DNA from 2 places in the Emticicia sp. genome. Region 1 is predicted to be linked to the other one. Evidence: riboswitches for the same ligand, from Rfam matches in the RefSeq annotation. Region 1 holds a riboswitch; the other holds the start of a gene.
The links. Region 1 has a riboswitch for cobalamin ahead of ACOVO2_RS21265 (TonB-dependent receptor plug domain-containing protein). Riboswitches for the same ligand answer to the same signal wherever they lie in the genome.
Positions count from the first base shown of each region.

Region 2: linked by a shared signal. The riboswitch ahead of metE (5-methyltetrahydropteroyltriglutamate--homocysteine S-methyltransferase) and the one ahead of ACOVO2_RS21265 (TonB-dependent receptor plug domain-containing protein) in region 1 are both predicted to bind cobalamin.

Region 1 is NZ_JBMLRC010000409.1:13,664-25,162, forward strand. Features, by position in the region: partial or broken gene ACOVO2_RS21235 (glutamate ligase domain-containing protein) at 1-16, shown strand, start outside; gene trmB (tRNA (guanosine(46)-N7)-methyltransferase TrmB) at 158-817, shown strand; gene gap (type I glyceraldehyde-3-phosphate dehydrogenase) at 859-1,872, opposite strand; gene ACOVO2_RS21250 (2,3,4,5-tetrahydropyridine-2,6-dicarboxylate N-succinyltransferase) at 2,415-3,221, shown strand; gene ACOVO2_RS21255 (voltage-gated chloride channel family protein) at 3,342-4,640, opposite strand; gene ACOVO2_RS21260 (helix-turn-helix transcriptional regulator) at 5,550-5,975, shown strand; cobalamin riboswitch at 6,113-6,366, shown strand; gene ACOVO2_RS21265 (TonB-dependent receptor plug domain-containing protein) at 6,577-8,565, shown strand; gene ACOVO2_RS21270 (DUF5074 domain-containing protein) at 8,627-9,685, shown strand; gene ACOVO2_RS21275 (ParA family protein) at 10,426-11,193, shown strand; gene ACOVO2_RS21280 (hypothetical protein) at 11,243-11,499, shown strand, end outside.
Region 2 is NZ_JBMLRC010000322.1:22,324-34,564, forward strand. Features, by position in the region: gene ACOVO2_RS17140 (M14 metallopeptidase family protein) at 1-2,072, shown strand, start outside; gene ACOVO2_RS17145 (sugar phosphate isomerase/epimerase family protein) at 2,196-3,128, shown strand; gene ACOVO2_RS17150 (outer membrane beta-barrel protein) at 3,574-5,973, shown strand; gene ACOVO2_RS17155 (hypothetical protein) at 6,318-6,680, shown strand; gene ACOVO2_RS17160 (cysteine-rich CWC family protein) at 6,647-6,889, opposite strand; gene ACOVO2_RS17165 (diphthine--ammonia ligase) at 6,886-7,602, opposite strand; gene ACOVO2_RS17170 (PAS domain-containing protein) at 7,624-8,124, opposite strand; gene metE (5-methyltetrahydropteroyltriglutamate--homocysteine S-methyltransferase) at 8,180-10,468, opposite strand; cobalamin riboswitch at 10,627-10,761, opposite strand; gene ACOVO2_RS17180 (hypothetical protein) at 10,885-11,787, opposite strand; partial or broken gene ACOVO2_RS17185 (cytochrome-c peroxidase) at 11,872-12,241, opposite strand, start outside.

The sequences.
Region 1 (11,499 bases):
GTTAGATAAATTATAGACTAATATGTATTATACATAATAAAGGATCTATATTATATTAAATAATAATACATATAATACTTTTTATAATATAATATTAATAGAAAGTTTATTCATACTAAATAGTTGATAATCAATAATTTATAAATAAAGTAGGAGAGTGGCAAGAAGAAAACTACCAAGATTTCAGTATAATGCTGAATCTGAAAATGTTGTCGAAAGAGGAAAAGAGCTCTATACGACTATCAAAGGACAGTGGCGAGAAAAATATTTTAAAAATTCAAATCCCATTGTTCTCGAATTAGCATGTGGTAAGGGTGAATATACTACAGGTTTAGCAAAAGAGTTTCCTGATAAAAATTTTATTGGAATTGATATAAAAGGCGACCGAATTGCTCGTGGAAGTAAACGTGCTAATGATTGGGGATTGACCAATGTTGCTTTTTTGAGGACTTCAATGGCTTTTTTAGAAGAGTTTTTTGAAGATAACGAAGTTGATGAGATTTGGTTGATTCATCCAGACCCACAACCAAGAGATAAAGAAGAACGAAAGAGGCTTACGAACAGTCGATACTTGGGACTATACAAGAAAATTCTTAAAAATGATGGTGACTTTTTCTTTAAAACAGATAATTATCCATTGTTTGAATATTCGCTGGAGACCATCCCAGCTGCAGGGTTTGAGGTTTTGAGACAAACAACTGATTTATATACTTCACCACTATTGGTTGAGCACTATGGTATCGAAACTCATTACGAGCGTTTATTCGTTGCTCAAGGCTATAAAATTAATTACTTAGCATCGAAAAATAGAAAATAGATTTTAAAAAGGGGCTTAAAAGCCCCTTTTTAATTGAAATATTATTTAGAAATCAAAGTTGCAAAATACTTTACAGTTCTTACAAGTTGACTTACATAACTCATTTCGTTGTCATACCAGCTTACCGTTTTAACAAGTTGTTTGTCACCTACTGTTACAACCTTAGTTTGAGTAGCGTCGAATAAGCTACCAAAAGTTGTTCCGATGATGTCAGAACTTACGATTTCGTCTGTATTATAACCAAAACTTTCAGTTGCAGCAGCTTGCATTGCAGCATTTACTTCATCAAGTGTTACTGTTTTTTCTAAAATACAGGTTAATTCTGTTAAACTACCAGTGATAGTTGGTACACGTTGAGCACCACCATCTAATTTACCTTTTAATTCTGGTAATACTAAACCAATTGCCTTAGCAGCTCCAGTACTATTTGGAATAATATTAGCCGCCGCTGCTCTCGCTCTTCTCAAATCACCTTTAGCATGTGGAGCATCCAATGTATTTTGGTCATTTGTATAAGCGTGAACTGTTGTCATGCTACCAGCGATAATTCCGAAGCTATCATTTAAAACTTTAGCCATTGGAGCTAAACAGTTAGTTGTACAGCTTGCACAGCTAATAATGGTTTCACTGCCATCTAAAATACTGTGGTTGACATTAAAGACGATTGTTTTTAAATCACCAGTTGCAGGTGCACTGATAATTACTCTTTTTGCTCCAGCAGTTAGGTGTGCAGCAGCTTTATCTTTATCAGTAAAAAAACCTGTACATTCTAAAACTACATCAACATCATGCTCAGCCCATGGAATATCCGCAGGATTACGTTGAGCATAGATTCTGATTTCATCACCATTTACGATAATACTATTTTCTGTAGACGTAACCGTAGCGTTAAATCTGCCTTGAGCACTATCATACTTTAAAAGGTGTGCAAGTGTTGAAGGGCTTGTTAAGTCATTAATTGCGACTACATCAATACCTTCCATGTTATAAATTTGACGATACGCTAATTTACCGATACGTCCGAATCCATTAATTGCTACTTTAACTTTTGACATTTACGTAAAATTTTGGTTTAAGTAATACGCTGCAAGTTAATAAAATTATGGGAAAGTATAAAGAAATATGCAAAACTTAGAAGAATTATAATTACTAAATAAAAACGAATACTAATCTATTTAGTATTAATTACTAATTTATTAATTGAAATTTAGTATTAAATACTAATATATTTAGCATTTAAAATAGATAAAATTGCTTATGAACTCTGAATAAACTGTCTTTTATGCTGATCAAATAGTGTATTATGTTTAATTATTACGCTTTTTAAAGCGGGCTAGGGGAGATATTCATTGCCAATAATTTCTTTACACGATAGGCTTGTTTTTTATTTCTTTCATTCCTATCTTTGATTACTATTAAAAGAAGGACCCTCTATGGTAAAGTTACCTAGGTGCCAAATATTATTCTTCTTAAAAAAATACAATAACATAAAACCAAACATATCCTTAAAAAATACTTAAATAACAATCGTAAATACTTGACTATAAGCAAATTAGGCCAATAAAGGTGAACAATTAATTTACATATAATTTAAACAATGAATCTAAAGGAAATTATCGAACAAGCATGGGATAACCGTGAGTTATTAAAAGAACAAAATACGCAAGAAACAATAAAGCAAATTGTCGATTTAGTCGATAAAGGAGAATTAAGAGTGGCAGAGCCTTCTGCAGACGGCTGGGTTACTAATGATTGGGTAAAGAAAGCAATCATCCTCTACTTCCCAATGCAACAAATGTCTGTACAAGAAGTGGGTATATTTGAATACCACGATAAAATGAAGCTTAAAACCGGTTACGATGCTTTAGGAGTTCGTGTTGTACCTCCAGCGGTTGCTCGTTATGGAGCTTTTTTAGCAAAAGGCGTTATCATGATGCCTTCTTATGTAAATATTGGAGCATACGTAGATAGTGGTACTATGGTAGATACATGGGCAACCGTTGGAAGCTGTGCCCAAATCGGTAAAGACGTTCACCTAAGTGGCGGCGTAGGTATCGGTGGAGTGTTAGAACCACCACAAGCTTCTCCGGTTATTATTGAAGATGGAGCATTTATTGGTTCAAGATGTATTGTTGTAGAAGGTGCCAGAGTTGGTAAAAGAGCAGTTTTAGGTGCTGGTGTAACAATTACAGGTAGCTCTAAGATTATCGACGTAAACACAGGAACTGAATATATTGGCTATGTACCTGAAAATTCGGTTGTAATTCCTGGAATGCTACCTAAAAAATATCCAGCTGGAGAGTTTGGTGTTCCGTGTGCGTTGATTATCGGCCAAAGAAAAGCAAGTACAGACCTTAAAACTTCGTTAAATGAAGCTTTGAGAGAAAATAATGTGTCTGTTTAATCAGCAAATAAATACCTAAATTCACAAAAACGCCCATTCAGGATTCTTGAATGGGCGTTTTTGTGAATAAATCCTCCACTTGTTGAACACGTTTAAAAGAACCTCCTCAAAATCTTTATTTTAGCTATTTTTAAGCACTTTAGGAACCTCCACACGCTGGGTGTGATAAATTCCCTTATGACCGCTAAAATAATACGCTAAAACGCACGAAATAGCGTAGTACAATAAATATTCCCCACCAAATAATTCTACTCCCAAAATTATACTTGCTAGTGGTGTGTTAGTAGCAGCAGCAAACACTGCAATAAAGCCTAATCCCGCAAATAAGTCGATTGGAGCACCCAATAAAGCCGCTATTGAGTTACCCAGTGTTGCACCAATGAAAAACAATGGTGTCACTTCTCCACCTTTAAAACCCATACTCAATGTTATAGCTGTAAGAAGTAGTTTCAATAGCCAGCTAAAAGTATCTACTTTACTTCCAAAAGCGGATACAATACTTATTCCAATTCCGTTTTGAGTATTCACTCCAAGCCCCAGATAATCATCAGTGTTTAGCATACAGCTTATCAACAATACTAATCCTCCGCCAACTACCGGAATTAATAAACTTTGTTTGATATATTTGCTGGCAGTTGATTTTATTAACTCCGAAAGTCTAATGAACAACAACGCTGCCAATCCAAATGCAATTCCAGCTGCAAAAGCTTTCAGCAACAAACTCAAATTCAAGTTTAGACTCACAGACCCAATTAATGTGTGAGCATCCTGATAGTTAATATGATAATGTGTATGACTTATCCCACAAGCAGAGCAGACCAAATCAGCGAGAATTGAAGCATACACGCATGGCAATAAAGCCTCATATTTTATTCTCCCAACTGTAAGCACTTCCATCGCAAATATTGCTCCTGCTATTGGAGTTCCAAATACAGCTCCAAAGCCTGCTGCAATGCCGCTCATGAGCAATATGCTATTATCAACTTTTTTGAGATTTAGGAGTCTTGAAAAATAAGAAGCAATACTACCTCCAATCTGTACTGCAGTTCCTTCACGGCCAGCCGAACCTCCAAACAAATGCGTAAGTACAGTTGTAGCGATTATCAATGGAGTCATGCGAATAGAAACTCCATTATCGGTACTTTCGTTTATCTCCTCTATTATCAGATTATTCCCAGCTTCAGTACCCTTACCAAAATGCTTGTATAGCAACACAATGAATACCCCAGCCAAAGGCAAAAAATAAATCAACCAAATATTATTCCACCTAAGATGTGTAACAGCATCAAGCAACCAAAGGAAAAATGCAACTACAAGGCCAGATATAATTGCCACAGGCGTAACCAACAAAAGACCTCTTAGCTGTTGTTTAGCTATGTCCAGTTGATCAATAGAAAATAATTTTTTGTCTATACTCATGATGTTTACTCTTCTGCGTAGGGGAGATGTTTATTTAAGCATAAAAAATTTTGTTGCGAATGCGTTGGGTTTTAAAGATGGCGAATGCGTCAGTTTTTTTAAAATGTTTTTTTGATGGTTTAAATAATTTCTTGCCTCAATCAAGAATCTCTGAATCTCTCAGAAATTATTTTTTGCGAATCCGAAGGTAAATATCCAACTCTCACAAGACACTGATATTCTCAAAATTAAGTAGAAAAAATAAAAAGACCGACAAAATGTCTTATCACTTAGCAATCCAGACCTTAGTAAAATAAAAAACTCCCACCTCAGAAAGACAGGAGTTTATGACGATTGAATCCCAAATTGTGGTATTGCTACCCTCAATGTAAACCTTTTACTTAAATTTTTCTTAAAATTCTCGTTAATTAGAAAAGCAACGTAAGTCGATAATTTTTTAATTTATATAGAAAAGCACTTGTTATCATTTTCTTGTTTCTGTTTACAAATATAAAATAAAGATTTCATTATGCAAAACATTTGTTAAAAAATTTACTTATGTTATGAAATCAATAAAATCCACGGATAGTTATTAAATAGGTCAACTGAAACATTTGCATTCAATTTTTCGCCCGCCCCAATCAAATTACGATGTTCAATAGTACCACTCACAAATAGATAAAACCCAAAGCTATCATGACACATAAATGACTTATAATCAATGAGTTAATTTTTGTAAACAGCATGTAAACAGCATGTAAACAGCCAATACTACACAACTATTTACAATCCTAAAAATATATTTACAAAAGTATTTGGTTTGCATTGTTAAACTATTTATATTTGTAACATGATCGGTTTATAATTGTAACTATTTACTATTTTATACTGTTTCATTATGTAAAATTCATGATTTAACTTTGTAACAAAATGAACCTCAACGAAAAAATCAGACGCTTCATAAGTGAGAAAGATTTGACATCAACCAAGTTTGCTGACGAGATAGGTGTGCCTCGTCCGAGTATTTCACACATTTTATCGGATAGAAACAAGCCAAGTCTCGAAATTGTACAGAAAATGTACCGTAGATACCCAGAATTAGGTTTCAACTGGTTTTTAGAAGATGATGATGTTGCTATAAAAACAACCCCTCAACCCACTAATAATCAGGCACTTACGAGCATTAAACGCCCTGAGTATTCTCCACGAGAATCGAATGAAAGAAAATCTCCCGAGCTGAATCCTGTACAACAAAATCTGAATCCTGCCATTTTGTCAAATTTCAGCCACGGTAGTATTGCCCGCATCATGGTTGTTTTTACTGACGGAACAATCCAGGAATTTAAGAACAACTAAAAAATATTATTCCCAAATTGAGATTCATTAAAAATTAACTGGACAGCCAAAACACATATCGTTTGTTTTGGCTGTTTTTTTTTCCTCCACCATCCAACATATTATACTCTTCTTTTTCAAATCAAATTTATTCCATTACCTTTGTATTGAATTACGGTGCTATCGGCATAATCTTCTTTTGTGCTTTTAGCTTAATAGGGAATCTCGTCCAGCAGCAATGCTCCAACCGAGAACTGTCCCCGCAACTGTAAACCTCTTCAGAACTTTTTGTTCTGAAAACTGATTGCCTTGTCTATGGCATACTTAGCTTTACCACTGCTTTTGAATTGAGCGGGAAGGTGTTGCAATCAGTGAGGTGAGTCAGGAGACCTGCCGTAATTTACGTGTATCATTTGCTTTCGGAGGAAAAGCAATGCTGCGAATCATAATAAAAATCCTTGTTTTTTTATTTGTCGAATAGCATCGGCTGGCTGACTTATTGGTCTTTGATTGATGCTTTTTGCACAAAACTTTTATTCATTTTCTGATGCAAAATCCATCAAACGCTGCACTACGGCGTATCAAAAAAATGGTTAGTTATCGCCCAAAAAACATTCAAAAAATGTTGCTTTTAGGCTGGGGACTGAGCATATCAGTAGGAGCATTTTCACAACAAAATTTGCCGACAGATTGTAAAGATTGTCAGCAGTTGAGTGAAGTTCAAGTATTCGGATTTTCCACCGAAAAGTTCATGGCTGGTCTTAAAGTTCAGAAAATTGACTCCATCAATTTGGCTCGATTTCAGTATCAAAACCTTTCCGAATTTTTACAATTTCAGGCACCAATTGCTCTCAAATCTTACGGCTCTGGGCAGCTCACAACCATATCATTTCGTGGCACTTCAGCAAACCACACGGCAGTTTTATGGAACGGTTTGAATATCAATTCACCGACCGTCGGACTATCAGATTTATCTACTATTCCACTGATGGGCTTTGACCAAATGGCTATTCAATACGGTTCATCGGCAAGTTGTGTAGGTAGCGATGCTGTTGGTGGAAGCATATTACTTAGCTCTGTACCTAACTGGAATAACAAAGGCATTAATGCTATTATTGGCGGACAATACGGGAGTTTTAGAAGTGGAAATTTGAATGCTGGTACACGTTTCAGTAAATCATTTCAAAAGGGTTCGTTAAGTGGAAAAACCTTATTTTATGGCGGAAACATCAGAAATTTCAATGGTAAAATTGCTCCAGTAGATGCTGTAAGAACCGACAATAACGGAAGAGAATATTCAATTGAACCTTCGGAGACAACCCAAAAAGGATTCGTACAGGATTTATATTTTAGATTTAATACGAATAAACCATCGTCATATCGACTTATTTACCTGAATGCTTGGCTTACCGATAATAAACTAACCATTCAGCCAAATATCGTTGATTTTAGAGAAATTACTCAGACACAGGCCTATCGTATTATCACAGGCACTCAACTTGACAATACTTCTGTAAAGTTGGGCTTTATCAGAGATATTTTAGATTACGGCAAAGGTGACTTCCAAAATCCAAGCCATGCCTCAACTGATAGATACATCATTCGAACCGAACACGACTTTATTAGCCATAAAACAACTGCAAAGCAGAATGGTCTGATCGTCAGAACTGGGGGCGAATTCGTTCATTATGCCACCAGAGTTGACGGTTATGGGCCTGCAATTATCCATGAAAATAGGGGCGATGCCTACGCACTTATTCGTAAAGCATTTCATTTTAATGGAAAAACAAATAAGCTCATAACAACTTTAAACCTTCGACAAGCTTTTTCAAGTCGATACAAAGCACCATTTACACCCGCATTTGGATTAAATTATAATCTTTTTACGAATAAAATCAGTCAATTAGATTTCTTGGGCAATGTTGCTCGTAGTTATCGACTTCCTACATTGAACGAACGTTATTGGAAAGTTCTGGGTAATCCTGCTATTCAACCCGAAAACGGATTCAATAAAGAGATTGGATTTGATTACAAACAATTACATGGGCAGTACTTCAAATCTTCTATTTCGATAAATGCTTTTCATAACTTAATTGATAACTGGACGTACTGGAACCCAGAAAAAAATTACAGGGTTGAAAACCTCCAACAGGTCTTGAGTAAAGGTTTAGAAATAAACTCATCATTAAAATACAATGACTTCCTACAACTACGCTCTGCGGGCTTAATTTTAGCTTATTCATTGACTCATGCTTCGCAACAAAAGGTGTATGATGTTTACGCCCAAGACCTCATCGGTAAGCAACTGATTTATGTACCTCGCCATGCAGTTTCAGGTAGTATTTATTACGGTCAAAAACTATGGAATATAAGCCTTCAAGGCAGCTTTAATTCTACTCGATATTTTACCTTCGACCACTCTGGTCAGCCTTTTCCGCCATACTTTATCCTCAACACAACTTTTACACACAAAATCAAAATTATGTCTCAAGATGCCAACTTGATTTTTCAAGCTAATAATCTTACAAACACAGTTTATCCCAACGTCAAACGCAACGCTATGCCTGGCATCAATTTTCAGGTAGCGGCAGTGTTTAATTTTCATCAGTAATTCACACACTTTATATAAAATAATTATTCACAGAAAATTGCGGTAGGTCCGCCCAAAGAAAATGTTAGACAATTTTTTATCAACACGCACATTCAGAAATCTTAGTTTGATTTCACTAACGACACTCGCACTTAGCTCTTGCGAGAAAACAGAAAGCACTCCCACCCAGCCTTATGATGAAGGCGTATTTGTAATTAATGAAGGTAACTTTAGCAGTAATAACGGAACAGTTTCATTGATTAGCCGCAATAGTAAAACCGCCACATTAGATGTATTTATGAAGGAGAATAACAAATCGCTTGCTGGTGGTGTAGCGGGCTACGGAGAAGTAGATGATAAAGGATTAATATTGGTAGATAACTCAACGGCAGGAAAAGATTTGGTTGAAGTAGTCAATGCTCGAACTTTCAAATCAATCGCTACCATCAAGACCGACATTGAAAATCCGAGAGATGTTGCTAAAGTAGGTACTAACAAAGCATACATTACTTGCTTCGGTACAAATGCCGACTACAAATATAAAACAAGCTATGTAGCCGTAGTAGATTTAGTGAGCAACACCGTGACCAAGAAAATCCCAATCAGCAATGCTTGTGAAAGTATCATTGTTGTAGGGAACTCTGCCTATCTTGGTTCAATCTATGATGGCTCAACGTTCATCACAATTCTTGATATTCAAAAAGATGAAATTTCAAGTACTGTCCAAGTAGGAAGACATCCTGGTTTTTTTAGTTTAGATGCTTCCAATAAAATTTGGATGACTGCTGGTCCTAACCTTGTACTATTTAATCCTGTTACAAAAAGTATTGAAACTACAATTAAAGCAGGAAGTGACGCAACTAAAAATCCAAGTAATTTATCTATTAGCGACGACAAAAAGACTTTGTTTTATTCATACAATAGAACTGTTGTTGCACTTGATATCGCAAGCCAAACACAAAAGACTATTATCAATCGCTCTTTTGCCTCGGTAGGTTTCGACAAAAAAAGTGGTCAAGTTTATGCAAGTATAATTCCATCATACGTTCAAGCTGGTTATGTTTTCAGATACCAAACATCTGGAACACTAATCGATTCAGTAAAAACTGAGATAGCTCCAAGCGGATTCTATTTTAAATAAACTCAAATTTTAAGTTACCGATTTTTACAAAACACAAAAAAGGAGGAAGGTGACTTTCTTCTTTTTTGCGTTTTATGACTACACAAATTGCCTATATTTTTGTCTAAATCTGACTAATTCTTCTCTCAAACAACAGTTTCTGCCAATGCGAGATATTTCCATCCAATTTATAAGCAAAGTAGCCCTCATTTTTACCGCCATAAACACGCTTAAAACAACCTCAACATACTCAGTAAGGTATCTTATCATTTCACAAAAATTCAACCCTTTAAAACGCCTCTTTTTCAAGCACTCAAACAACTAACTTTAAGTTTTTATTATACTATTTATACTGATTTATATTGTTGTGACATATATTTAGTTATATACTAACAATACTTTTTATTAATTAATTTATTACATAACATTTTAATGCATATATACTTTTTATTAATTATTATAATTTTTATTAAAAATAAACATATTGTATTTTTAATAATAAATGAAAAAATAAAACTATTTATTTATATGGATTTTTTATTACATTATAAATAAAATATACTATTTAAAATAATCATTAAAATAGAACATTTATAGCTATATATAAATTTATATGATTTAAAAGTATTAAATTATATATAATTATATTTTGATTGATATTTTCTTATTTTAAAATACTGTGGATAAAATTAATTACATTGATATTGTTGATATATTTTATTTGCCATATATTGCGGGTAAATATTATTCTTTCATATCCAATGATTATTAGCGTAGTTAACAACAAAGGCGGGGTAGGTAAAACCACTTCAACTCAAAACTTAGGAGCGGCGTTTCAGAAATTTGCAGGAGCGAGGGTATTGTTCATTGACCTCGATGGGCAAGCAAGTTTAACCCGTTGCTTCGGAGTACAAGAGGCTCAAGTAGGGAGAAATCATGTAGGCAATTATCTGACTGGCGAACTAGCGTTTGATACCGTAGCCATTGAAACTCCTATTGGTGATTTATTGCCAAGCTCGGCCGAACTTAATTCTAAAGAAGATACCATTAAGGCATCGCCAGTATTCCCATTCAACTTAAAACTATTACTCGATAAGGTAAAGAAAAATTATGAGTTTATCATGATTGATTGTCCACCGACACTTTCGGGTATGACTCGTATTGCTCTCATTGCTTGCGATATGTACTTGGTTCCACTTCAAGCCGAATTTTTGAGTTATGAGGGTTTACGAAATTTCTTGATTTATTCTTCAGAGCTACAACAGATTAGTCCAAATACTCATTTAGGTGGTGTTTTTGCTACTCGATACAACCCAAAGATAAACAAGAAACTCAGCAATGATTTGATAGAAGCAACCAAACAACAATTGGGTGATAAATTTTTCAAGACAACAATCCGTGACAATATTGCGGTTTCGGAAGCACAAGCTAATGGAACAGATATCTTTTCATATTCTCCGGATAGTAATGGTGCAATGGATTACTACAATCTTACTAAGGAAATCTTAGCAAGCTTAAAACAACAGTAATCTAAGAAAACGTAATAAGTTAATGGACTTAAAGTAAAAAATAAATAAAATGGCAAAAAATAAAAACTTCACCTTTGAAAGCTTGGTGCCAACTGGAAAGGCAACAGAAAATGTTGCTACCAACCCGGCCAATAACATATTAAATGCAATTCAAGATTCTGGGCCTTCAACTAAAGTAACTTTCGATTGCCCGAATGAACTGGTTGAACAAATGAAAGACTATGGATATTGGGAAGGGATGTCTCAGAAAGATATAATCATTGAAGCTCTTGGAGTATTCTTTGAAGACAAAAAAATAAAAGAACG
Region 2 (12,241 bases), on a different contig from region 1:
CAACCACTCAGAATGTTCTGAAAAATACGGTTGTAATTCTCGACCCATGTATCAATCCTGATGGCCGTGACCGCTATGCTCAATGGTATAATCGTGTGGCTAATCAAGGTGGAAACCCCGCTCCTTTCGCAATCGAACACCGTGAACCGTGGCCAGGAGGGCGTTTCTCACATTATATTTTTGATCCTAACCGTGACTGGGCTTGGCAAACACAAGAGATTTCACAACAACGTGTGAAACTTTATAACCAATGGATGCCCCACTTACACGCCGATTTTCACGAAATGGGCTACAACACACCATATTATTTCCCGCCATCGGCAAAACCTTACCACGAAGATTTGAGCAAATGGCAACGTGAGTTTCAGCAAACGCTGGGAGAATTCAACAAAAAATATTTCGATAAAAACTACTGGTTGTACTTCTCGAAAGAAAACTACGATTTACTATACCCAAGCTATGGTGATACTTATCCATCGTATAACGGAGCAATCGGCATGACTTATGAGCAAGGCGGTGGCGGTGCGGCTGGTTTGGCAATTGCCAAAGAAGATGGCGATACCCTTACGCTTACGCAACGTATTTCGCATCATTTTGCTACCAGTATGGGAACACTTGAAGCAATTTCGAGCCGTGCCGATAAAACGGTGGAAGAATTTAATAAGTTTTTTACGGATAAAACCGCCAATGGATATGGCACTTACAAAACATTTGTGATGAAAACCAAAGGCGATGAAGCGAAGGTTCAGGCCCTCACGAGCCTTTTGGATAAACTCCAAATCAATTACGGTTTTGCGGCAAAAGAATCTACGGCAAACGGTTTTGGGTATCAGACTTTGAAAGATGAAAACTTCAAAATAGAAGCTAATGACTTGATTATCAGCACCTACCAACCAAAAGGAACTTTCGTAAAGATTTTATTCGAGCCTAAAACCGCACTCGAAGATTCGGTTACTTATGATCTAACAACTTGGTCTTTACCGTATGGCTATGGCTTAAAAGCTTATGCAACCAAAGAAAAACTAGCTGTGGGCAATACTCAAATGTCGAGCGTGAAACAAGCCACCATCGAAGGTAAACCGTATGCGTATGTGGCTGCATGGAAATCTTTTGAAGACGTGAAGTTTTTATCGAAAGTTTTGGCAGCGGGAATTAAAGTAAGATTCAACGAAAATCCGTTTGAGATTGATGGCCGCAAATTTGATGCAGGCTCTTTAATCATCACTCGAACTAACAACGAACGTTTAGGTGAGAAATTCGATAAGACGATTCAATCAGCTGCTAAAGAATTTAATATCAATCTCTTAGGAACCACTTCGGGCATGGTTATGAGCGGGAATGACTTTGGTTCGGGTTCGGTAAATGTACTTAAAAATCCTAGAGTTGCTTTAATTGCGGGCGAGGGAGTCTCTTCAACTGCTTTCGGTGAAGTTTGGCATTTTTTCGAGCAACAAATCAAATATCCAATTACCGTTATTGAGGGTAGTTCGTTTTCAAGAGTACCACTTGAACAACTTGACGTAATTGTTTTGGCCGATGGCAGCTATGACCGAATTTTTGGCAATGGCGATGCCCTAAAAAAATGGATTCAAGGCGGTGGAAAAGTAATTGCCCTCGAAGGTGCAACCGGGTATTTTGCCGATAAAGATGGTTTCGCTTTGAAACGCAAGAAGGATGCTTCAGCAAGTGATAAGCCCGAACTCAAAACTTACGGTACCCGTGAGCGTGAAAGCATTATGGAGCAAATTCCTGGGGCTATTTTTAAGGTAGAAATTGACAAAACGCACCCGCTCGGCTACGGAACAGATGGATTTTATTACGCACTCGTGCGTGATGTTTATAACTATGATTACATGAAAGATGGCTGGAATGTGGGATATATCAAAGAAAACAATCATGTAACTGGTTTTGCAGGAAAAATTGCAAAAGAAAAAATGAAAAATACGCTAACTTTCGGTGTGCAAGAAATGGGTCGTGGAAAAATTGTTTACATGGCCGATTCTCCACTTTTCAGAGGTTTTTGGTATTCGGGTAAATTGATTTTTGGAAATGCTTTATTTACTGTGAATTAATTTAAAAATTTACTACGGAGGCACGGATTAAAAGATTAACACGGAAATTATTCTGTGAAAATTTGTGTAATCGCAGCGGCGAACCGTCTGTGCCTCCGTGGTAAAATTCAACTCTATAAAACTATGAACAACACTCGACGCTCATTTCTAAAAACAGCCCCTTTGGCAGGTGCAGCGGCTTTTGCTAATCCTGTTTTTGCAGAACCACAACAACCAACCACAAAAACCGCCAGCCGAATAAAACTCAGCGTGTCGAGTTATTCGTATTGGCATTTTAAAGGTGATAAATTTCCGATTGAAAAAGTAATTGATGAAGCAGCCAAACTAGGACTCGACGGCATTGATGTGCTGCACCGACAAATGGATAGCGAAGATAATGCCTATCTGCAAAAACTAAAAAAGCACGCTTTTGTGAATGGAATTGCTATGACTTGTTTGTCGATTCATCAAGGTTTTGTTTCGCCCGATAAAGCTGTTTTGAAACAACACATCGACCACACCATTCACTGCATTGAGTTAGCCTACAAAATGGGGATTCCGTGTATGCGTTTGAATACTGGTCGTTGGGGAACGATCAAGTCATTCGATGATTTTATGGCCAAACGTGGCATCGAACCTGCCATTGAAGGCTACACCGAAGATGAAGCTTTTAAATGGTGCATTGATAGTATTCAGCAATGCATGAAAAAAGCCGAAGAATGCGGCATTTTGCTAGCTCTCGAAAACCATTGGGGACTTGGCTCAACTCCTGAAGGAATGCTTCGCATTAAAAATGCTATTGATTCACCTTGGTTGGGGCTATTGATGGATACGGGCAATTTTTTGGAAAATCCTTATGATAAATTGGAGAAAATTGCCCCACAAACTAGCTTCGTACAAGCTAAAACTTACTATGGTGGTGGCGAATGGTACACACTCGATTTGGACTACAAACGCATTGTTGATATTCTAAAAAAAGTAAATTATAAAGGCTATATATCGATTGAATTTGAGGGAAAAGAAGACCCAAAATCTGGCGTTCAGAAAAGCGTTGAATTGTTGAGGAGTATTTTATAAATGATGCTAGGCAAAGCAATCGGCTCGATTCATTTTGCTGCCCTCGATCTTAATCGACAGTAGTAAAAATTATGTAGAAAGAACAATTTGATTGACAATATTTTGCCACAGAGCTACATGAAGTACGACACGGAAGTACACCAAGAAAAATAGAAAAACTCTGTAAAACTCCGTGTTTCATTAAACTCTGGGCAACTCCGTAGCGACCGACGCTCGGTACAAAAAATATTATCTGTTTAATTTTATTGTTATTTCGGACCAATTGAACGGTACATTCATTATATGGGTCGTTCGGATGGAAGTCTAAAAGCTATACACATCGTTTTACCCTCGGTAAAAATCGACGGCTACTCAATAAGACAATCCTACGGATTTTATAAAAATGCGTAACATCAGTTACAAACACTCAAACATATTATTTCAGAAACACACTCTTTTTAAAACTATGAGAATAACTATACTACTTCTCACGCTACTTTTTAGCTCGAAATTGGCTTTTTCACAGAACATTTCTTTGAATATACAGATTGTTGATAAAGAAAAAAAACCGTTAATCGGAACAACCGTGAAGTTGATTAATAGAAATGACTCGACAAGGGTTCTGAATGCCATTGCTGATACTTCAGGATTTGTGAGCTTTACCGTGATGCCAGCCCAATACATTGTCAGAATGTCGTCAATTGGTTATAAAAACTTGGAAAAAGGCATCAATGTCAGCCCCACACAGACAATTTTTAAGTTTTCTATGGAAACTGACGCGAATGTACTTGCTGGGGTTTCGGTAGTTGCCCAAAAGCCACTCATGCGGCAGGAAGACGACAAAACAATTGTTGATCCAGAACCACTGGCCAATTCAAGTACAAGTGGATATGAAGTTATTGAAAAAACACCCGGGCTTTTTCTTGACCAAGACGGAAATATTTATATCAGTAGCTCAACACCTGCTACGATTTTTATCAATGGTCGTCAGCAAAAAATGAGTGCAAACGACATTGCCTCAATGCTAAAAAGTTTACCTCCCAACAGTATAGAAAAGATTGAAATCATGCGAACACCATCGGCTAAATTTGATGCAAGTGGTGCCGGCGGTGTGGTAAATGTTGTATTGAAAAAGGGTGTAAAAATTGGCTTAACCGGTAGTGTAAATTTGGGTATGAATCAAGGGCGATTGGGCAATCAGTTTGGTGGTTTTAATATCAATAATAATGATGGTACAAAAACCTCATATTTTAACTTAAACATTACGAACCGAAACACTTACGATCAAGTTGAAACTATACGTAACTTCTCGCTTGATTCGGTTTTATCTCAAGAATCATATTCAACGAGTCCCGCTCAAATTATATACTCTGGCTATGGATTAGGATTTGAATTAAACAAAAAATGGGAATTAAATATTGATGGACGAGGAAGCTACGGAAATAGCCAAAATTCATCTGAAAACGAGAATGTCATAAAAAAGCTAAGTAACAACGAATTATTTAGCGATAACTTGAATAATGTTGCCAATAATGTCCAAACTTTTTCTATCAACCAAGGCATATCTACTAAATACAAAATTGATTCAATTGGATCTGAGCTTACAAGTGATTTTTCGTATAATTATTTTGGTAACAACATTTCTCAAAACTATAATACACAGTTTTTAAAACCGCTGAGACAAGCAATTATTGGCAATGGAGATATTGAGTCTATCAGACAGAACTTCGCTGGACAAATCGATCTAGCATATAAATTTCCCCATAATTTAAGTTTTGAAACAGGTTTAAAAACTTCGAGTCTAACTTTCAAAAATACCACAGCTTTTTATCAATTGATTGCCAATAAACTTACTGATGATAAATTTAGAACCAATACCTTTGATTATAGCGAAAACATCAATGCTGCTTATCTTCAGGCTTCTAAAGGCATAAAAGAATTTATTTTGAAGATAGGTACACGGGTAGAAACTACCAACATGAATGGTCATCAACGAATTCCCAAAGACACAACTTTCAGAATTAAACGAACTGATTTCTTTCCTTACATTTATTTGAGTAGAAAAATAGCCAAAATAGCTGGATATGAACTTCGAAGTTATTTGGTTTATCGCCGTTCGATTACTCGGCCAGTATACGAGTATCTTAATCCTTTTCCCAAATTTATTGACCAATACCTCTATGAAACAGGTAATCCAACGCTAACGCCTCAATTTACACAAAACTATGAAGCAAATATTAGTGTTCGAGGAATGCCGATTTTTGCCTATGGCCGAAATTATACCCAAGATATTTTTACAAATGTTGTTTATCAAGATGCACAGAATCCTAGTATTTCGGTAAGAACTTATGACAATCTTGGCAAAAATCAAGAATCTTACTTTCGACTAATTGGGGCGATTCCTCCTGGCAAAAAATATTTTTTTGTTGTAGTAACTCAGTATAGTAGGAATAAATATGAAGGTTTATATGAAAACCGCCCTTTAAATTTTGATAGAGGCAGTTGGCGATTTTTCATGCAACATCAATTAAAACTTGATAAGCTTTCATCGGTAACATTAAGTGGCCAACTTCAACTTAAAGGACAACAACAATTTTACGAATTAAGTAATTTTGGCAATCTAAATCTGACGGTAAATCGACAGTTTTTGAAACAAAAACTAATGGCAACTTTATCAATCAATGACATTTTCTTTACAAATAACAATCGTTTTATACTAAATCAGGGAAATATTTCGGCGAATGGCTTCAGAAAATCAGACACACGTAGGGTGGGTATTAATTTCAGGTACAATTTTGGAATAAAGAAAAAGGAAGAGCGAACAAATATATTCAACATTGATAATTTAGAGAACGCTGGGAAGTAAATTCTAAATAACGTGAGCTCGGGATTACAAAAAACCATAAAACATTTATAACTAATTAGTTATAAATTATTGGTTACTCCGAAGAAGTTAAATATTGGTAGAAAAATATGCTTTCATCCCTTCCCAAGCCCCATCGGGGCGAAATATTTCGCCCCGATGGGGCTTAAAGGTATTTTGGGTCATTATTTTCTACCAATATTAAGCCCCTCTGGAGCAAATTCGATTCACGTTAATCCCGAATTCACATTAAACTAAAATTATAAAATACTATCAATTCAATAGTTTTTTATAATTATGAATTATTTCAATAAAAAAAATGTAGAATGTAGTAAAAATAACATACGATGAGTTATAATATTCAAGTTTATACAGCCCAAACAATGCTGGCCGAAATGGAGGCCGAATCGGAGGATTTTTTCGACAATGATAAAAATCTGATTCCGTTTACTGAAAAACAACTTCAGGTTTTAAAAGAGCGTCTTTTAGAGCAAAATTTTGAAATATCGAAAGAAGATAAAAGAGGCATTACTTTCAAAAACGACAATTTTGAAGGCATGAGAGCCATCCTGACTTCCAACGCTTTATATTTGCGTTCGAGCTTCGATGATGCTTTTGAAATAGGCATAATGGCATCTGAATTAGCCGATTCGGGCGAATTTGCCAAATACGACCCTCAAGCCGATGGTTGGGAAGTTTTAGGTGAGTAGTCTTTTGACTGAAACTCTTGTTGAAGTTCTCGAAGGCAAGCTACGCACAAACACGCTCCATCAAAATCCCAAACCGTTATTTCTCGGATATACTGGGTTTCATCAAATGTAAGGCTAATATTTTGGCAGTCGCACTGGCTTGCATTATTTGCCTTACATGTAAAAATATTGCCACAGCGTGGGCAGCTATCGGGGGCGTGTTTGCTCATTTTGGCAATAAATCGGTGAAATAGTAAGTAGAAATATGTTCTTTTCCTTCGGCATCTTTAAAAATATACGTTTTATCGACAGTTTCACCAATTTCAATATCAATTGCTTGTTTGAAATAAGGTGCTTCATAAACAAACGTGTGAAATTCGCCGTTTTCGCCGCAGGGATCAATATTGGTGGGGAGTTCTTTGATAAAATCTCGGTCGAGAACTCTACCGCAAAAAGATTTATCCAGCACATTTCCGTTGACACTCACCACGATGGTTTTAAAGCCTAAATCCCAAAACTCAGTCAAAATTTCGAGCGATGACCGTTTCCAGATTGGAAAAACACCTTTCATACCAAGCATGGTCAAACGTTCTTCTCGATGCTTACGTAAATCTTCTAAGAAAATATCACCAAAAATAGAATATTTAATGCCTTTTAGGGCCATTGGCCTAAGCACCGATTCCATTTGGGCATGATATTCTTCCATTGAAACGGTCTCTGAAAGACGAACTTTCACTAATTCAAGACCAATATTTTCAGCTTGCTTATCGAGCAATTCCTCACGTACACCGTGCATTGATATCCGCCCGAAAGCATCGTTGACGGTCGTGAGCAAATACCGAACATCAAGGTTTTTATTTTGTAATATCTGATAAAGCGAAAGAGCCGAATCTTTTCCGCCAGACCAATTCATCAATGCTTTTTTCGGTGGCTTTGTCTGCATGATTGTTGTATTTTCATTTGCTCAACAGATTTCTTTTTCGAGTGCTAAGAAATGGCAAAAATTGCCCTTATCATTCATCAAAGGAAATATTTCGATATTACAATTATACAATTCGCCGTTTTTACGATAATTGACAACCTTCGCTTTTAGTGATTCAAATTTTTGTAAATTTTCACGAATCTTCTTTCTACTTTTTTCATCTGTTTTTTCTCCTTGTAGCATCATCGGTCGATTTCCGATCAATTCTTCTTCTGAATAACCAGTTAATTTCACAAAATTATAACTTATCCAAATAATTTCTCGTTCTAAATTCGTGATAATTATTGAGTAGTTTTCGGCTAAATAATCTCGAAAAGGCAAGTCAACTTGCCAAGAAAACTGCTTTTTCATGGCAGCAATTTTTTTCAAGTCTTCGGCAATATCCACTTGCTTTTGCAATAATGGGTGAGCTATTCCCCAGCTGTGCAAAGGTATGTTTGCACTTGTTTTTTTTTGTCGTGATAATCCCGAAACAAAATCCATGTATTTATTTTTAAAAATTAGGTTTGGCTACAAATGTAACCAAACCAGTTGAAATTTAAGCAAATTCAGTCACACGCTCTCTAACGCGGTGAGCCGCCTCAATCATATTTATAAGTGCTTGTTCGGTTTCGGGCCATTTGCGGGTTTTCAGCCCACAATCGGGGTTTACCCACAAATTTTCGGCTGGTAAAACCTCTATTGCCTTTAGCAATAAAACCTCCATTTCTTCCACACTCGGAACTCTTGGACTATGAATATCATAAACGCCCGGCCCAATTTCGTTAGGATAATTGAATTTAGCAAATGCTTCGAGCAATTCCATCTGAGAGCGGGAGGTTTCAATCGTAATCACATCGGCATCCATTTCGGCAATATTCTCAATAATATCATTAAATTCAGAATAACACATGTGGGTATGAATCTGCGTTTGGTCTTGCACACCCGAGGCCGAAATTTTAAATGCATCAATGGCATTTTTAAGATACTCCGCTCGTTTGGCTTGACGCAACGGAAGCCCCTCACGCAAAGCAGCCTCATCAATTTGAATGATTTTGATGTCGGCTTTCTCTAAATCAACAACTTCGTCACGAATTGCCCAAGCAATTTGCATCATGGTTGTGCTACGTGGCTGGTCATCTCTCACAAACGACCATTGCAAAATCGTAATTGGCCCAGTGAGCATCCCTTTCATGGGCTTTTGGGTCAGCGACTGTGCGTAGCTGCTCCATTCTACTGTCATCGCAGTTTTTCGTTCGATATCACCAAAAATAATAGGTGGTTTCACGCATCGAGAGCCATAACTCTGCACCCAACCGTTTTCGGAAAAGACAAAACCGCTGAGGAGTTCGCCAAAATATTCAACCATGTCATTGCGTTCGAACTCGCCATGAACCAACACATCGAAACCTAATTCTTCTTGCCAAGCTACCACTTTTTGTGTATGTAGTTTAATGAACTCGTCGTATTGAGCTACCGAAATCTCGCCTTTTTTAAATTTTGCTCGAATGGCACGGATTTCGTCAGTCTGTGGAAATGAACCAATGGTTGTAGTCGGGAAAAGCGGCAAATTCAAAACACTTTTTTGTAGACTTTGACGTTCCAAAAATGGGCTTTTTCTCTCTAAATCAGTAGGTTTAACTGCATTTACTCTATTTTTTACGTGTAATTTATGAATCAAAGGAGAAGTTTGTCTTCGTTGAATCGACGCTTCATTTTTAGTAACATATTCTGCTTTTTTATGCACAACGACTTCATATATTTCGGCTATTTCGATGAGTTTTTGTTGAGCAAAAGCCAACCAATCTTGTATTTCGGCCGATATCTTCGTTTCGTTTTCTAAGTTACACGGCGAATGAATGAGCGAACACGATGGAGCAAGCATCACTCTATGCGAACCTAAAGTTTTTATTACTTTTTCAACGATAGGAATAACTTTTTGATAGTCAGTTTTCCAGATATTCCGACCGTCAATTAGGCCAAGTGATAATGTAAAATCTTTAGGAATTTTGGGTAAAATTTCATCTAACTGCTCAGGGCATCTGACTAAATCGATATGTAATGCACAAATCGGAAGATTCAAAGCCGCAAGAAAATTATCCTGCAAGCCATCAAAATAAGTAGCCACTAAAATTTTGAGTGCAGGAAATTCTTTGCGAATGGTTTGATAAACGACTCTTAAAGCGTCTTTTGTTTGATAACTGATATCCAAAGCCAAGAATGGCTCGTCGAACTGAATCCACTCTGCACCTTCTCTAACGAGGCGGGCAATTAAATCACAATAAACGGGGAGAAGTCGGTCGAGTAAAGAAAGTTTGTCAAATCCCTCCTCTTTTTCTTTGCCAAGCAAAAGATAACTCACAGGCCCAATAATGACTGGTTTTGCAATGATTCCGACATTTTTTGCTTCTCGAAACTCGCTAATAATTTTATCGGCGTTGAGTTTGAAAGTTTGAAAACGGGTAAATTCCGGGACGATGTAATGATAGTTGGTATCAAACCACTTGGTCATTTCCATTGCTTTGAGGTCGAAACCGTTTTGTTGATAGCCTCTGGCCATGGCAAAATATTGGTCGACTTCTGGTAAATGCTTTAGCACTTCAAAACGTTGAGGAATTACACCAAACATTAGGCTGTGATCTAAAACGTGATCGTAGAACGAAAAATCATTACTCGGAATTAGGTCAATGCCCAGTTCTTGTTGTAATTTCCAGTTTTCGACTCTGATTTTTTTCCCAACTTCAAGTAATTCAGAAAGTGAGATTTTGCCCGACCAGTAGGACTCACAGGCTTTTTTGAGTTGTCGATGGCTTCCGATGCGTGGGAAACCGAGGTTGTTTTTTAGCATACTGTTAAAGAGTTTGAGTGAAACAAATGAGTTTTTTAAAAACCAATTGTTCGTTTCCTAACGGTATGCTTTCACACTAAGATAGCAAGGAATAGCACTTGTAGCTCATGAGCGAACAAGAGAAATATGCCTGACCAATGCCTTATTCGTGAAAGCATTTTGTCTATACGTAATTGGCAAGTATCCCGACTTAGAGGTAAAACCTCAATACGGTTGCACGTCAGCTCGTGATTCTCACACGATTCCTTTTTAATACTACTTCATCAGTAATAACCAAAAACGCTTTTTATTGAAAGAACGCTCAAAGATAATAACTACTTGCAATATACAGATATATAATCTACATATTTTAAATAAAATAGAGTTTTTATCTATCAAATAGACAAATAATATTTTTTTTATCTACACAAGAATACTTAAAAGCCTAATGTCAGAAAAACAGTAGATTGGGGTCGAGTTTTGAGTTCGCCACCACCTAAGTTTTGGGCGAGTGGTTCTTGAAAAATAAATCCAGCCGTAAAAGCTTTGTAATAAGCTTGTATTCCGAGGCTACCGAGCAAAGTGTAGCCTCCTGTTTGGGAATTTAGCACGCCTTCTTTGCGGTCCTTAAAACCATAATCAAACGACGAACCTAAATTAGGCATGATAGAAAGATGCCCGAAGGTTTTTGTATAAAAAGCTGTCAATGAAGCACTTAATCGATTGCCAAATTTATAAAACAGATTACTTTTGGTCGAAATCCTCCCTCCTACTTCGGTGTTTACACCAAACTTTTTGTAACGAACTGTATGAATAGCACTCAACAAAAAATCAGTACTACCCGTACCCAACTGAAAATTGGGGTTTACGGCTTCGCCACCATAACCATATTCAAACTTACCAGTTGGGAGTTTTACCCCTCCACCAATCATCAAATTATGATATATACCGCTGGTATTGGTTGAGTCAAGAAATGTATTGATTACATTATAATGTGCCAAAACTGTTGCATCGCCCAGGCCTTTTTTCCTTTCTTTTGTACCAGAATAAAGTAAGGTTTGTTGGTTATCGTTATAAGGCAAATATGCCAATACTTGCAAGTTTTTGATTGGATAAAAACGTCCCCAAACTTCGAGCGTTTGGTAATCTTCTTTAGTTTTGAGCATCTGGCTATTGAGGTGCGAATCGAAGCTACGTAAACGATACCGCAGACCCACAAACTGGCTGCCCGAACGAGGCAAAAGTCCAACAAATGAGCTTCCATTTGCACAGCCACATAAATCGCAGGCAGAAGCCGATAAGCTACTGATTATCAGTACAATAAATATCTTTTTTTTCATTTTTTGATTGTAGCACAAGTCTCTGACTTGTACATTTATACGATTTTATAATTCAATCACAAGTCGGAAACTTGTGCTACATTTTTACGGTGCGGCAAATCTTTTGTTTTTCAAAAACTCATTGTCGGTCAAAGTTTTCAAGAAAGCTATTAGCTTTTTTTGTTCGTCGGCGGTGATTTGTATGCCCAATTTCTGTCCATTTTTGAGCGATGGGTCGAGCGTTGGCACATCCAAAACTGACTCATTATAGTGTCTTAGCACCGCTTCGAGTGTATAAAAACGGCCATCGTGCATGTAAGGCCCCGTAATAGCTACATTTCTGAGGCTTGGAACTTTGAACTTATAATTATCTTTTTCATTCTGTGTGATTCTGGCACGTCCAGTATCTTCGATATTATACACCGCCAGCCCATTATTTCGATAACTTTGGTCGGTGAAAAGCTCACCCGAATGG